Regions from separate parts of the Neobacillus sp. DHD-1R genome, predicted to be linked through region 1. Evidence: riboswitches for the same ligand, from Rfam matches in the RefSeq annotation. Region 1 holds a riboswitch; the other holds the start of a gene.
What was found. Region 1 has a riboswitch for lysine ahead of AC3ANL_RS15810 (amino acid permease). Riboswitches for the same ligand answer to the same signal wherever they lie in the genome.
Positions count from the first base shown of each region.

Region 2: linked by a shared signal. The riboswitch ahead of AC3ANL_RS19325 (aspartate kinase) and the one ahead of AC3ANL_RS15810 (amino acid permease) in region 1 are both predicted to bind lysine.

Region 1 is NZ_CM173232.1:3,243,504-3,251,104, forward strand. Features, by position in the region: gene AC3ANL_RS15775 (DMT family transporter) at 1-196, opposite strand, end outside; gene AC3ANL_RS15780 (DUF2164 domain-containing protein) at 214-417, opposite strand; gene AC3ANL_RS15785 (MFS transporter) at 548-1,360, opposite strand; gene AC3ANL_RS15790 (hypothetical protein) at 1,373-1,771, opposite strand; gene AC3ANL_RS15795 (PH domain-containing protein) at 2,040-2,654, shown strand; gene AC3ANL_RS15800 (nitroreductase family protein) at 2,748-3,380, opposite strand; gene AC3ANL_RS15805 (YitT family protein) at 3,548-4,363, opposite strand; lysine riboswitch at 4,586-4,776, shown strand; gene AC3ANL_RS15810 (amino acid permease) at 4,888-6,366, shown strand; gene AC3ANL_RS15815 (helix-turn-helix domain-containing protein) at 6,449-6,610, opposite strand; gene AC3ANL_RS15820 (hypothetical protein) at 6,828-7,001, shown strand; gene asnS (asparagine--tRNA ligase) at 7,065-7,601, opposite strand, start outside.
Region 2 is NZ_CM173232.1:3,912,160-3,919,760, forward strand. Features, by position in the region: gene sdhA (succinate dehydrogenase flavoprotein subunit) at 1-1,022, opposite strand, end outside; gene AC3ANL_RS19315 (succinate dehydrogenase cytochrome b558 subunit) at 1,075-1,686, opposite strand; gene AC3ANL_RS19320 (YslB family protein) at 2,111-2,566, shown strand; gene AC3ANL_RS19325 (aspartate kinase) at 2,630-3,844, opposite strand; lysine riboswitch at 3,958-4,135, opposite strand; gene uvrC (excinuclease ABC subunit UvrC) at 4,203-5,978, opposite strand; gene trxA (thioredoxin) at 6,118-6,432, opposite strand; gene AC3ANL_RS19340 (electron transfer flavoprotein subunit alpha/FixB family protein) at 6,653-7,601, opposite strand, start outside.

The DNA of each region.
Region 1 (7,601 bases):
GCTGTTTCATTTCTACATACAAGGGTTTTAAATTCTTTCTAGCAATTACGATCAGGATAAGGAAAGGAATCATAAAAAAATACCTTAAGGATGCACTCCATATCCAGCTCCCTCCTGCCAATTCCATTGATCTGTTCAAAATAAAGGTAAATGCAAAAAAGAAGGCAGCCAATATGCCTATAATGATGGGCCGCATGTTTCAGTCTCCTTTTTTTACAGTTTTTTCTCCAGTGAGAACAAATCCTCTTCGATTACAGACATTCTTTGTTCTACTAATTGCCGGGCATCCTTGACAGCTGCATTATAAAAGTAAGGTCCTAATTCATTTTTAAAAAAATCAAATGCATTTTCTGCTGCAATAACACCAATTTCTTCATTTCTTTCTTCATAAAAAAATCGCTGGATTTCAGAAATCATTTGATCTTTTTGTTGTTTTGTGAATTGAATTAACAGGGTAACCGCTCCTTTTCAATATAGATATAGTGTATTTTCTACTAAAAAAGGGAAACCATCAAGTGATTTCCCAAAATTAATTTTGTGTTTAATCCTATCGTCCTTTAGTTCTCATAAAAAGAAACTCTCTACTTATTAATGCCAATAAAAAAGAGCAAAGAAAAAGGGTCGCAGCCACAAGGAATGTTGCTCTTACACCAATTTCTTCAGTTATCCATCCCATTACAAGCGATGAAAGTCCAAATGCGCCAAAAATCAATGTACCTCTAGCTGAATATACTTTAGCGAGGAGTTGCTCACGAGCACTATTTTGAATAATAGTATTCTCCCCAACATTACGGGCCATTTGCGGAAGACCAAACAAAAAGGAACACACTAGAGCAAACCATGGAGTTGACGTAGTACCAAACAAAAAAGTAATCGCAATTAAGCAACAGGTCGACCAAAGAATGGTCTTCCCTAAATTTCTTTCTAAAATGGGTGAAAAACGATAAATTAACAATCCTTCAACAAGCATTCCAGCAAAAAAGTAACCGTTAATGAATCCCCACCAATTCTCCCCTTTATTTAAAGCTTCGGAAACGAAAACAAAAAGGATAGCTGCTATCCAAACCGCATTAGCAAAGGTTTCAAGGGCATTCATTAAACTAATCGTTCTCAGCTGTTTTGAATTCCAGATAATTCCCCATCCCTCTTTTAAGGCATCCAAACGAGACATGTTTTCCTGAACTGTTTGATGAACAATATGCACTATGAACCCCATAAACATGGTTGAAATAAGATATAAGCAAAATGGTAACCATAGTAATTTCCCAGATCCAAGAATGACTAGCATAATACTTCCAATTGGCCAGGCAATTAGCTGAACAATTTGATCGCTAATGGAGAGTAAACTATTGGTTTTCACAAGTTTACTTTCTTAAACGAGACTGGGAACCAGGGCATTTCGAGCGGGAGTTGCCCAGCCATCTAAAAAAGCTATTAAACTAAGTAGCAAAAAAATCCAAAACAACCAACTATCTTTAAATACTGAAGGAGTTAAGCACAATACCAATAACAACAATGTTTTTCCACTTTGTGAAAAAAACAATATAGATTTTAGCTTGTATTTGTTTATGACCAATGGTACTAATAAGCCACTGATTAATCCAGAAATGGTGTTAAAGAACGGAACAAGTGACATATAGGTCACGGAACCTGTTGCATCAAAGATCAATTTTATTAAACAAACTACATATAAAATATCGCCTAAATTGGCAAACATTTGCCCAACCCAAAGAAACCGGAAAGAGGCTCTTTTTCCGACAAAAATGGACATTGCACACCCTCACTTTTATTCAATTCTTAATATAAAAAGTAAGGTTTATTTACATTGGACATCCTCCAACTACAATTACAACTGGGTTTATTTGTTTAAGTATATCAGATTTCTGAATTGTATGTTAATATCTAATAAAATACAGGAATCAACTTTCAATCGGAGCATAGAATATTTTGTCGTTGAGATGTTGGTCAAACGTTGAAACTTTAGTTTCCTTTATTCGTACATAGGAGTAGAAAGTAAAAAGTAAAGTGAGGTTGGTACCATGTTTGGAAAAGTAGCCGCTGATATTTTAGGTTTAAGTGATGTTGGTTCTGTTATTAAGCCGCAAGATTACGATAAGGTCGATGCAGACGATTATGTCATGCATGAAGACAATGAAAAGATTTATTTTTTAATTAAATCAAAATCTGATGAATACTGCTTTACCAATAATGCCCTAATCCATTTGGATGGCACAAGTGCGACAAGTAAAAAACGAATGTTGCACCGATATAGTTATGCAACAAATCGAATTTCCGATGTAAAACTTGAAACAGCTGGTACGGTCGACATTGATGTCGAGATAAAATTCAAAATTGGCTCAGCGCCTTTCTCGATTGATGTCCACAAAAAGCATATTGAGGAAATAAAGGATTTATACAAAGCACTTATTAAAATTTCGGAGATTTCACATGAAAATGAAATCAGTCTTCAATTTGCCAAACAAAGTTTGGAGATTGCCTCCACTACACTTGGCCGTGTAACAAGTCCAGATAGCAACCTGGTTGTTCAATTTAAAATGCTAAATCAGGCAGCCTTCCAATGGCTGGAAGAAAGTAAAAAGCAATATTCAGTTAAAGATTTTGGAACTGTATTTGAAAAATATATTAACAATTAAAAAAAGAGGATAGCTCAAACCAAAGGATTAAACCCCACAATCTATTGAGTGTTAAATGTGGGGTCTGCCTTCCTTGAGCCATCCTCTTTTTAATTATTTATACTCGATCAATACATCATCTAATGGTAACCGTGTTGAACCAAATGCAGGGGCAGCCGCCTTACCAAGTGGAATTAATACAATTGGGAAAAAACGTTCTGAAACATTAAATTTTTCTATGAATTGTTGTTTATCAAATCCACCCATGGGGACAGTATCATACCCTCTTTCCTTAGCTATAAGCATTAATTGCATTGACACAAGTCCTGCATCAAACATAGCAATATTTTTTCGAATATCTTCAGGTGCATTAGGATACGTATTATTGGCACTGGCGATTAATCGCTCCATGTTTGCTTCATCCATAAAACCAGCTTCATGGGCACTGTGATATACCTTCTCAATACTCTTATACATTTCCTTGTCACCTAGTACAGCAATTACAGCCGATGCTGTTTCCACCTGTTCTTGATTGTATGCAATAACTCTAAGGTCTTTTTTAATTTCTTGGTCTTGGAACACCATAAAGCGCCATGGTTGAAGATTACTTGATGATGGTGCTGATGTCGCTTCTTTTATTATATCTTTAATTTCTTGTTTAGAAATTTGATAGCTTGGATCATATTTTCTTACGGAGTGACGGTCTTTCATCACATCAGTAAAACTTTTCTTTACTTTTGTTTGCATAAAGTTTCCTCCTTAAATCTTGCACTTACAAATAATAAGTTTCTTTTAACATCTTACTTTTAAAAAGCTTCTACCGTCAAGAATGGATGAAAAATCGAGAAAATTCATAATCGATTATCCAAATAAAAAAGAGTTGCACTTAGGCAAAGTGCAACTCTTTTTATGAACTAGGAAGGGCTCTGTCGATGAAATAACCCCATTACCTCAATGGTTTCTGTGATATTAACAAATGCACTTGGGTCCACCTCGGAAATGAGATTTTTAACCTCGTTTAATTCATATCTAGAAATGACTGTCATTAAAACATTCCGTTTGTCGTTAGAATACCCACCAACTCCATCCATTATGGTAAGTCCCCTGTACAAATTGGTCAGCAAATGTTCCCGCATTTCCTCACCTTTTCCCGTAATAATCATCAAGGTTAATTTAGCATGATCTGTATAAATGGCATCCACTACTTTACCTGTGACATATATAGATACTAACGTATTAAGAGCCGCGTCCCAATTAAATAGGAATCCATTAAATATAATAACAACACCATTCATACCAGAAAGTAACACCCCGATAGGAAAGTCCTTTTTCCTTGAAACGATCATGCCAATAATATCAAAGCCCCCCGTTGATCCTGATGAACGGAATACAATTCCAACCCCAAGACCTGCGAGCGCACCGCCGAAGATCGATGAAAGCATAGTGTCATTCGCAAAGGGTATGATAGGCACCACATAAAGACCTACAGAAATGATCAACACTGAAAAAATGGTATTCATGACAAACTTTTTGCCAAGAATTTTATATCCAATTATAATCATCGGTAAATTCAAAAGGAAGTTAGCCAAACCAGTATTAAGCGGTGTAATCATTCCTAATAACATCGATATCCCGCTCAAACCACTACTTAACACCTCATGGGGAATTAAGAAAAAATTAAATGCCCCTACCACGATAAGAGAACCCACAATGATTCCGACAATTTGCATGGTAAAAAACCCTCCTAATACCTGCATTTTCTATTTTAAAATCATACTAAATTCTCTAATCTAAATAAACTTAACAGTTTTTTTTAAATTGAACCAATTATCTGTCTACTAACAGAATAAATTTTTTTCCTTAAACCTATTTAAATAAAATAGATTGACATTTTTAAAATAATAATTATACTTTATTAATATAATAACTTTATAGTTAAATCCTCATCAAACCGATGAGGTAGAGGTCGCGGTTTTTATTAGTAAAGTGGACGAGATGTAGAGACATCCTTGACTCCGTTTGAAAGGAAAAGCTGCCGAAGTTTGCTTTTATCTCTATAAAAAGCATGCTGGGTCTGTCTCCGAATAGGAACAGAACTGTCACGCTTGGCCCTACCAGTCATGCGTGTTGAGCTATCTTTCGGAAGGTATGATGCGGGGTATTTACGATGCCATCGATTCTACTTCGATGGCATTTTTTTATTCCAAAACTCCTTCTAATGAAAGAAATAAGAAAAAGATAAAGGAGTATTGATATGCAATCACAAACAGCAAGAAATCTTGATAAACAAGTATATACAGGTAACCATGCGGAAACTACGGAACTAAAACGGAGTTTAAAATCACGTCACCTTACAATGATTTCGTTAGGGGGAACGATTGGAACCGGACTATTCCTGGCAAGCGGTGGTGCGATTCATTCGGCCGGACCGGGTGGAGCTATCCTTTCCTATCTTGTTATTGGTGTAATGGTTTACTTCTTAATGCAAGGCTTAGCCGAAATGGGTACTTACATGCCAGTGGCCGGAAGCTTTAGTACGTATGCAACTAAATTTGTTGATCCTGCCTTTGGTTTTGCGCTCGGTTGGAATTACTGGTATAACTGGGCCATTACCATTGCAGCAGAATTAGCTGCTGTAACAATGATTATGAAATACTGGTTTCCGAACACCCCATCATTAGTATGGAGCAGTCTCTTTTTAGTCATTATGTTCTTGTTAAATTATCTATCCGTAAAAGGGTTTGGAGAAGCTGAATACTGGTTCTCGCTTATTAAAGTCATAACGGTCATCATTTTTATTATTACTGGGACATTGATGATTTTTGGTATTATGGGAGATCATGCCATTGGCTTTAAAAACTTCACAATTGGTGATGCTCCCTTTCATGGCGGCTTTATGTCCATGCTTGGCATCTTTATGGCCGCTGGCTTCTCATTCCAAGGAACTGAGCTTTTAGGAGTCGCTGCGGGAGAAACAGACGACCCCAAAAAATCAATACCACGGGCAGTACGATCAGTATTTTGGCGGATTCTTTTATTTTATGTATTAGCTATTTTTGTTATCGGCCTGCTCATTCCTTATACAAATGGAAATTTGGCAAATGGAGATATAACCGTAAGCCCATTTACCCTTGTATTTCAAAAAGCAGGAATTGCCTTTGCCGCTTCTGTCATGAATGCTGTTATCTTAACAGCAGTATTATCGGCCGGTAATTCTGGAATGTATGCTTCTACACGGATGCTTTGGGATTTAGCTCGACAAGGTAAAGCACCAAAATTTTTAGGTAAGCTTAATAAAAATGGTGTCCCTGTAAATGCATTAATTGCTACAACTTTAGTAGGAACACTTGCCTTTCTAGCTTCTTTCTTTGGGGATGGTGTTGTCTATGTATGGCTTTTGAATGCTTCTGGTATGTCTGGCTTTATCGCATGGCTCGGAATCGCCATTTGTCACTATCGATTCCGCAAAGCTTTTGTTGCACAAGGAAAAGATCTAAATTTATTACCTTATAAATCTAAATTATTCCCATTTGGCCCGATTTTCGCTTTTGCCGTTTGTGCATTTGTCGTTTTAGGTCAAAATTATTCCGCTTTTATGGGTGACCACATTGATTGGAATGGTGTGTTGGTTTCTTATATTGGCTTACCACTTTTCCTAATTTTATGGCTAGGGTATAAATTCTTGAAAAAGACTAAGGTTATTCCCTTAGAGAAATGCGATTTAACTGTTTAATTACCTCGATAAATTAGATAAAAATGTGCATAATAAAAGCAGATCCTCAATGGGTCTGCTTTTTTGCATAGCTAGGGTAGTATTAACTTTCCTTTGCAGTCCAAACGTATAGATCTTCAATCTTGCAATTTAATTCTTTGGAAATAGTCATTGCCGTGTTTAGGTTCATTACCTTCTTTGACAAGTAGTCGTCGAGTTGACTCCTAGGAATATTTGTATTCCTTTCCAAATTATCTAGATCCATTCCACTTTTTGATAATAAATCTTTGAGGTTACTTTTTTTAGCTTTATAATTGGTCAAAATGACACCTCGCTTTTGTAAAGCATACCATAATTACATTATAATGGAAAGGTTAATAGGTCCCTGTCTTTCATTTGCTTAACAAATACTAATTCACGAACAAAACGTGCCCCATATTTTTGTGTTATAATTAAGATGTAATTTTAAAGGGGTGTTAAAATTGAAGAACTCAAATAATCGATACAATAATGGTCAAACTGTGAACATTATCGAAACTGGTGAGGTTGTTACAATCTTAAAATGGCAGTATGTAAAAAATATGAAAAGATATTCTTATATCGTTAAAGAACATCCTGGTACATTTTTTTTCGAAGAAGAACTCCAAGTTTTTTAAACCGAAATTGTTCACATGAAAGAAGACCCATTCAGCGAATAGGTCTTCTTTTTGTTTCTCTTTTTAAAATTCAGCATTGCCTGTTGTTCTTGGGAATGGGATCACGTCTCTAATATTAGTCATTCCAGTTAAGTACATAATTAACCTTTCAAACCCTAGGCCATAGCCTGAATGTTTCGTACCACCGTATTTTCTCAATTCAAGGTACCACCAATAATCTGCCTCATTCATACCAAGATCTTTAATTTTACCAGCAAGAATTTCTTCTCTCTCTTCACGCTGACTTCCGCCAATCAATTCACCGATACCTGGTACAAGTAAGTCTGTTGCAGCAACTGTTTTATCGTCTTCATTTAAGCGCATGTAGAACGCTTTAATTTCTTTTGGATAGTCTGTTACAAATACAGGGCGTTTGAATACTTTTTCGCACAAATAGCGTTCATGCTCTGTTTGCAGGTCAAGTCCCCACTCCACTGGATACGCAAAGGTTTCGCCGGATTCCTTCAATAACTCAATTGCTTCTGTATACGTTACACGTCCAAAGTTTGCTGTATGGGCATTATTTAAACGATCTAACAAGCCTTTTTCAATAAAGCTATT
Region 2 (7,601 bases), 670 kb from region 1:
CTTGGGTTATCACCCATGAATTTTTCATAAATCTCGATAATACCGCCAAGTTTTACATCTAATTCATGCGGATCCTTATGTGATAAATCAAGGAAAACCATGTTTTCGCCATTAATTCCTAGTTTTTGATTTACACAAACGTCAAAAATTTCACGCGTTGCTATATCACGCGGTACCAGGTTTCCATAAGCAGGATATTTTTCCTCTAAGAAATACCATGGCTTTCCGTCTTTATAGGTCCAAATACGACCGCCTTCACCACGCGCTGATTCACTCATTAACCGAAGCTTATCATCGCCAGGGATAGCAGTTGGATGGATTTGAATCATTTCACCATTTGCATAATAGGCACCTTGCTGGTACACGATCGATGCAGCAGAGCCCGTATTGATAACGGAGTTCGTTGACTTTCCAAAGATAATTCCAGGGCCCCCTGTAGCCATGATAACAGCATCTGCAGAGAACGATTTAATTTCCATCGTTTTTAAGTTTTGAACGACCACTCCGCGGCATACGCCATCATCATCAATAACAGTTCCTAGGAATTCCCAGCCTTCATATTTCGTAACTAACCCGTCTACTTCATGACGGCGAACTTGTTCGTCTAAAGCATAAAGCAACTGCTGCCCTGTTGTTGCCCCAGCAAAGGCTGTACGGTGATACTGTGTACCTCCGAAACGACGGAAATCTAGTAAACCTTCTGGAGTACGGTTAAACATTACTCCCATCCGGTCAAATAGATTAATAATGCCAGGTGCTGCATCACACATTGCTTTTACCGGCGGTTGATTGGCCAAAAAGTCTCCGCCATAAATGGTATCGTCAAAGTGGATCCACGTGGAATCTCCTTCACCCTTTGTATTTACCGCTCCATTAATACCGCCTTGGGCACAAACAGAGTGAGAACGTTTAACCGGAACAAGAGAAAATAGCTCTACCGGAGTTCCTGATTCTGCAACCTTGATGGTAGCCATTAAACCGGCCAAGCCGCCGCCGACTACGATCACTTTACCTTTACCCATTCGTGACTCACTCCCTCAATCCAAAATACAATATTTTTCCGAACTTCCTCTATTATGAAACAAATGCAATCAGTGTTTGAATGCTAATAAATGCCAATACAACAAACACACCAATTGTCACGTATGTAGATATAACTTGTGAACGTGGTGATACTGTAATCCCCCAGCTAACTAGGAATGACCACAAACCATTGGCAAAATGAAAAATAGCCGAAAGAATACCAACTAGATAGAAAACAAACATACCAGGCGATGAAAGAATATCATGCATCATATCAAAGGAGACCTCAGCGCCAAATGCTGCAGCGACCCGTGTTTGCCATACATGCCATGCAATAAAAATTAATGTAATAACGCCTGTAATACGCTGTAGTAAGTACATCCAGTTCCTGTATGTACTAAACCTATTAACATTGCTATTTGCAGTAAAAGCAATATAAATTCCATAGATTGCATGATATAACAATGGTAAATAGATAATTACTGTTTCAAGGACAATCTTGAATGGAAGACTTCCCATAAAGTTTGAAGCCTTATTAAAAGATTCTGGTCCCCCTGTAACAAAATGGTTGACAACAAGATGCTGGATCAGGAATACCCCAATCGGAATAACTCCCAGCAATGAATGCAATCTGCGATTAACAAACTCTCGATTTCCCGCCATTATTTTACCCCCCTTTAAGTTTTAAAAAATGATGTTAAGCCTTTTTCCCTTGTTATTCCTCATGTAATTTTTAATTTTCACTACTGTGACAATTATGTGACATGTCCATTTTACTCCCAACCTGATAGAGCGTCAAGAAAACGGATACAGTATTTTAAGTAAAAAATAAAAATTTTTTAAATATATTGAAATTATAATAGTGTATGTGTACAAACTTATAAAGATTGATAGTTATTTATGGTTGCCCAATTTCCCCAATGATATTTCCAATATCTAACTGTTAGAGTTTTTACTTTAAAGGTAAAGATAATTATGATAATAAATAGGATTAGATATTGCAAAATAACAATATTTTCTTATTGAAAACTGTACTGAAACTTAGCCAAAATTGTATATAATAGAATAATAGAAAGAGGGGAAGCTTGTGGAAGAAAGTACAGTCGTTAATTTGGATACAAATGCAGCAGAACCACGAACCATCTCGATCTTCGGATATGAGTTAATTAGGGAAATACTTCTGCCAGAAATTCTCGGAAAAGATACGCCTGAAATATTATATTGGGCCGGTAAGCGTCTAGCGCGAAAATTCCCTTTAGCTGATCATGATCAAGTCATTGAGTTTTTTACCAAAGCTTCATGGGGTCAGCTGGAAATAATTAAAGAAACAAAAAATGAAATCGAAATGGAACTATCTAGTCCATTGATTGTGCCTCGTGTAAAATCAAAGGCCGAGCACTTTTTTCAGCTCGAAGCCGGTTTCCTTGCTCAGCAAATCGAACTCCAAAAAAAAGTATATACGGAAGCCTTTGAGCACCCTGTTAAAAAATCAAACAAAGTTCAATTCACCGTCAAATGGGATACAAAAGACCCCATAAAGTAACTTCTCAACGATCATTTTGTTAATAAGGGTGTCAGGCACCAAAGGTGCCTGACACCCTTTTCACTATTCCCCTAATTCAAATGCTGTGTGAAGGGCTTGTACAGCTTGAAGCATGTTTTTTTCTTCGACAACGACGGATACTTTAATTTCGGAGGTGCTGACCATTTTGATTTGAATGTTATTTTCAGCTAGTACTTCAAACATTTTAGCGGCAACGCCTGGATTAGAAATCATTCCTGAACCAACAATCGATACCTTGGCTAACTTATTTTCAGCATCAAGTTGCTCATATCCCAGGACTGTTTTATTATCTTCCAGGACCTTTAATGTTTCGAGCAAATCATTCGTATGGATCGAGAATGACAGATTGGCAGTCCCTCCCTCAGTTGTACTTTGAATAATAATGTCCACGTTAAGATGATTTTGTGCTAAGGTGGTAAAAATAGTTGATAAACTTGTTAATGAGTTAGTGAGTCCTAGTACAGTAACCCTTGTAATTTCATCGTCAAACGCTACTCCGCGCACTACTAAATTTTGTTCCATTGTTGCTTCCTCCTCTATGACTGTTCCTTCTACTCTCTCCATACTTGAACGAACCTCAAGCTGAACTTTGTAATTTTTTGCAAACTCGACTGCTCTTGGGTGCAGCACACCTGCACCTAGATTAGCAAGTTCAAGCATTTCATCATATGAAACGGATAATAATTTACGTGCCTCTTTAACATATCGTGGATCCGTTGTAAAAACACCGGTTACATCCGTATAAATATCGCATCGATCAGCTTTTAATGATGCAGCTAGAGCAACAGCGGTTGTATCTGAGCCACCGCGGCCAAGTGTTGTAATCTCGCCATCTTCTGTTATCCCTTGGAATCCTGCCACAATCACAACTTTTCCTTCAGACAGCTGAGCTTGAATCGCCTCCGTGTTGATTTTGGCAATCCGGGCATTTCCATGAACTGGTTCTGTAACGATCCCCGCCTGCCAGCCTGTATACGAAACTGCATTAAGCCCCTGTTGATTTAAAGCCATCGACAATAATGCAATCGTAACCTGCTCCCCTGTTGAAAGCAGCATATCCATTTCCCGCTTGTTTGGCTGATCAGATATTTCCTTTGCTAAACTTACTAGCTGATCGGTAGATTTCCCCATAGCCGACACAACGACAACAACGTTATTACCTAGCACGGTCTCCTCTTTTATACGTGATGCTACATTTAATATTCTTTCTACACTGCCAACGGAGGTTCCCCCAAATTTTTGTACGATAAGCCCCATAGTTGATTCCCTTCTTTCAAATGATTACATTAGATTTCCCCATAAATGAAAAAAAAGCAATGAGGGCATCTCATTGCTTTTTGAACACGAAAAAATAAATTCCTGTACAAATAACGTAAGATAGCTCTCCAAGACATACGTCTTGACAATTCTGGATTTATTCAATACAGAACCAGCAAAGGAAGGAATGAGACCTTCTTTACTTCGGCGAACATTCCCTTTCATGATCCCTCTTCGAAGCTCATCCTTCTCAGAACCATTACTCTTGAAGCTCGCACCTCTACCTTCACTTTAGTACGACAAAGTGATAGTAAATTAAATTTTCACTTATTATAGCATGTTCTTTTTTTTCTGACAATCATATTGTGTGAAGTTTATTGAATAATTCTTCTGCTACATTTATTGGAATTCCAAGTGCAGTAAATTCCTCTATGTTGGCTTCCTTCATTTTTTTGACAGAACCGAACTGTTTTAATAGTAATTTTTTTCGTTTTTCTCCGATACCCTGAATATCATCGAGCAACGATTGGAACGCACTTTTCCCACGGAGTTGACGGTGGAAAGTAATCGCAAAGCGGTGAACTTCATCTTGAATGCGTTGCAGTAAATAAAACTCTTGGCTGTTTCGAGCTAAGGGGACGATTTGCAATGGATTGCCGTATAGAAGCTGGGATGTTCGGTGTTTCTCATCCTTTACCAATCCTGAAAGCGGGATATCTAAGCCCAGCTCATTTTCCAAAACATCTCTTACAGCCTCGACATGCCCTTTTCCACCATCAATGATAATCAAATCAGGAAGCGGTAAATCATCTTTTAGGGCTCTCGAGTATCTTCTTCTCGTTACTTCTCGCATGGATTCATAATCATCGGGACCCTTAACCGATTTGATTTTATATTTGCGATACTCTCGTTTATTTGCTTTCCCATCAATAAAAACAACCATGGCGGATACTGGATCTGTCCCTTGAATGTTAGAGTTATCGAATGATTCAATCCTGTGCGGTGTATATATCCCCAGTAGCTCCCCAAGGTTTTCAACAGCCTTAATCGTTCTTTCCTCATCTTTTTCAATCAGGGAGAACTTTTCATTTAAAGCAATCTTCGCATTTTTTATGGCCATTTTAACGAGGTCCTTTTTTTGACCGCGCTGTGGCTGCAGGACTCTTACTTCCAAAAGCTGTTCAGCGATATGAAGATCCACGTCGTCTTGAATTAAAATTTCTTTTGGTTTAAAATGATTGGCTTTTGTATAAAATTGGCCGAGGAACGTTAAAATTTCTTCCTCCGGCTCATTGTAGATGGGAAACATCGATACGTCCCGCTCAATCAGCTTTCCTTGCCGGACAAAAAAGACCTGAACGCACATCCAGCCTTTATCGACTGCATAGCCAAATACGTCACGGTCGGTAAAATCAGTCATCGTAATTTTTTGCTTTTCCATAATCGCCTCAATATGAACAATTTTATCGCGGAACTCCATTGCCCGCTCAAAATCAAGTTCTTCTGAGGCAGCTGTCATTTTTTCTGTGAGCTCTTTTTTTATTTCCTTATAGCCGCCATTTAGAAAGCGGGAAATTTCATCCGTCATTTGCTTATACTGCTCTTCACTCACTTCATTCACACAAGGTGCAAGGCATTGCCCTAAATGATAGTACAAGCAAACACGATCAGGCAGGGTGGAGCATTTTCGTAATGGGTAAATCCGATCTAACAGCTTTTTCGTCTCATTAGCTGCTCCTACATTGGGATAAGGACCAAAGTATTTCCCTTTATCCTTTTTCACTTTTCTCGTTATGATAAGCTTTGGATGTCTTTCTGCAGTTAGTTTAATAAACGGATAGCTTTTATCATCCTTCAGCATGATATTGTATTTTGGATCGTATTTCTTAATCAGGTTCAATTCAAGTAATAGGGCTTCTATATTCGAAGAGGTAACAATGTATTCAAAGTCCTCAATTTCATTAACAAGTCTTAACGTTTTTCCATCGTGGGATCCAGTGAAATAGGAACGGACACGATTCTTTAAAACCTTTGCTTTTCCCACATAAATAATTGTTCCCTGACGGTCCTTCATTAAGTAGCAGCCAGGCAGATCAGGCAGCAGGGTCAATTTTTGCTTTATATTTTCATTCATTCCGGCCACTCCCTCCGTCTTTTTTTAATGTATTTAAAATTCTAATGCAAATGACTCATAAAGGGAAGTAGGAGACTCTTGTAAAAAGCAAAAAACCTTAGCTAGATGGAACTCTAACTAAGGTTTTTTGTTATTTATCTTATACGTGTTTTTCTAAAACACTTGCTAGCGCGTCTTTTGGCTGGAAGCCAACGACTTTATCGACAACTTCGCCATCTTTCAGTACCAACAATGTTGGGATGCTCATAACGCCGAAGTTAGCAGCTGTTTGTGGGTTATCATCCACATCAAGCTTAGTAATTTTTACTTTTTCGCCCATTTCTGCGTCAAGTTCTTCTAGAACTGGAGCTATCATTTTACAAGGTCCGCACCATGGTGCCCAAAAATCTACAAGCACAAGGCCTGAACCTGTTTCAGTAGCAAAGGTTTGATCTGTTACGTGTGAAATAGCCATCTTTATTGACCTCCTATTAAATAACTGAAATACTACGGAAAGTATACCATCGATTGCCATATCATGCTAATAATATGTTTCAGCATGTAATATACCCATCCTGGTTATAAGTATTCTATGCGAATATAAAAAAAGCGAGCGTTACTTGTTGTCCCGCCCGCTTTATTATTATCTTTCTTAGCCATTCTTATGTCTAGCTCCAGCGATTCCGCTTTGCTTATTACGAATGGACCTTAAGTTTTTTAAACTCTTCTGTTAATATTGGTACGACCTCGAACAAGTCACCGACAATGCCATAATCGGCTACTTTAAAAATATTCGCTTCAGGATCTTTGTTGATCGCTACGATAACTTTAGAGTTGGACATCCCAGCTAAGTGCTGAATGGCTCCAGAAATACCGCAGGCAATATACAGGTCTGGTGTTACCACCTTTCCAGTTTGACCGATTTGTAAAGAGTAATCACAATAATCAGCATCACACGCACCACGAGAAGCGCCAACTGCACCGCCTAAAACTTGAGCTAATTCTTTCAACGGAGCAAACCCTTCCGCACTCTTGACGCCGCGGCCGCCTGAAATGACGATTTTTGCTTCACTTAAATCTACCCCTTCACTGGCCTTTCTTACTACTTCTTTAATAATGGCACGAAGGTCTTTAATGTCTACCGATAAGCTGGAAACACCACCAGTTCTGCTTTCATCTTTTGCTAATGGTGCAATATTATTTGGACGAACAGTGGCAAAAATTAATCCATCGGTAACAATTTTCTTTTCAAATGCTTTACCTGAGTAAATCGGTCTTGTAAATACAATATTCCCGCCAGCTACTTCAACTGCAGTCGCGTCAGAAATAAGGCCCGAAGAAAGCTTTCCTGCAATGCGAGGGGCCAGGTCTTTTCCCAGTGCTGTATGGCCTAGTACAAGTCCTTCCGGGTTTTCTTGCTCGATTACCGCTAATAATGCTTGGGCAAAGCCGTCAGACGTATATTGTTTTAATTTTTCATTTTCAACTGTGACTACGCGGTCTGCTCCATATTGGATAAGCTCAGCGCCTAAAGCGCTTACAGCATCGCCAACTAAAACTCCAACCACTTCTCCGCCCTCTGCCACAGTCTGTGCTGCAGCAATTGCTTCGAAAGAAACGTTACGTAATGACCCGTCCCTAGCC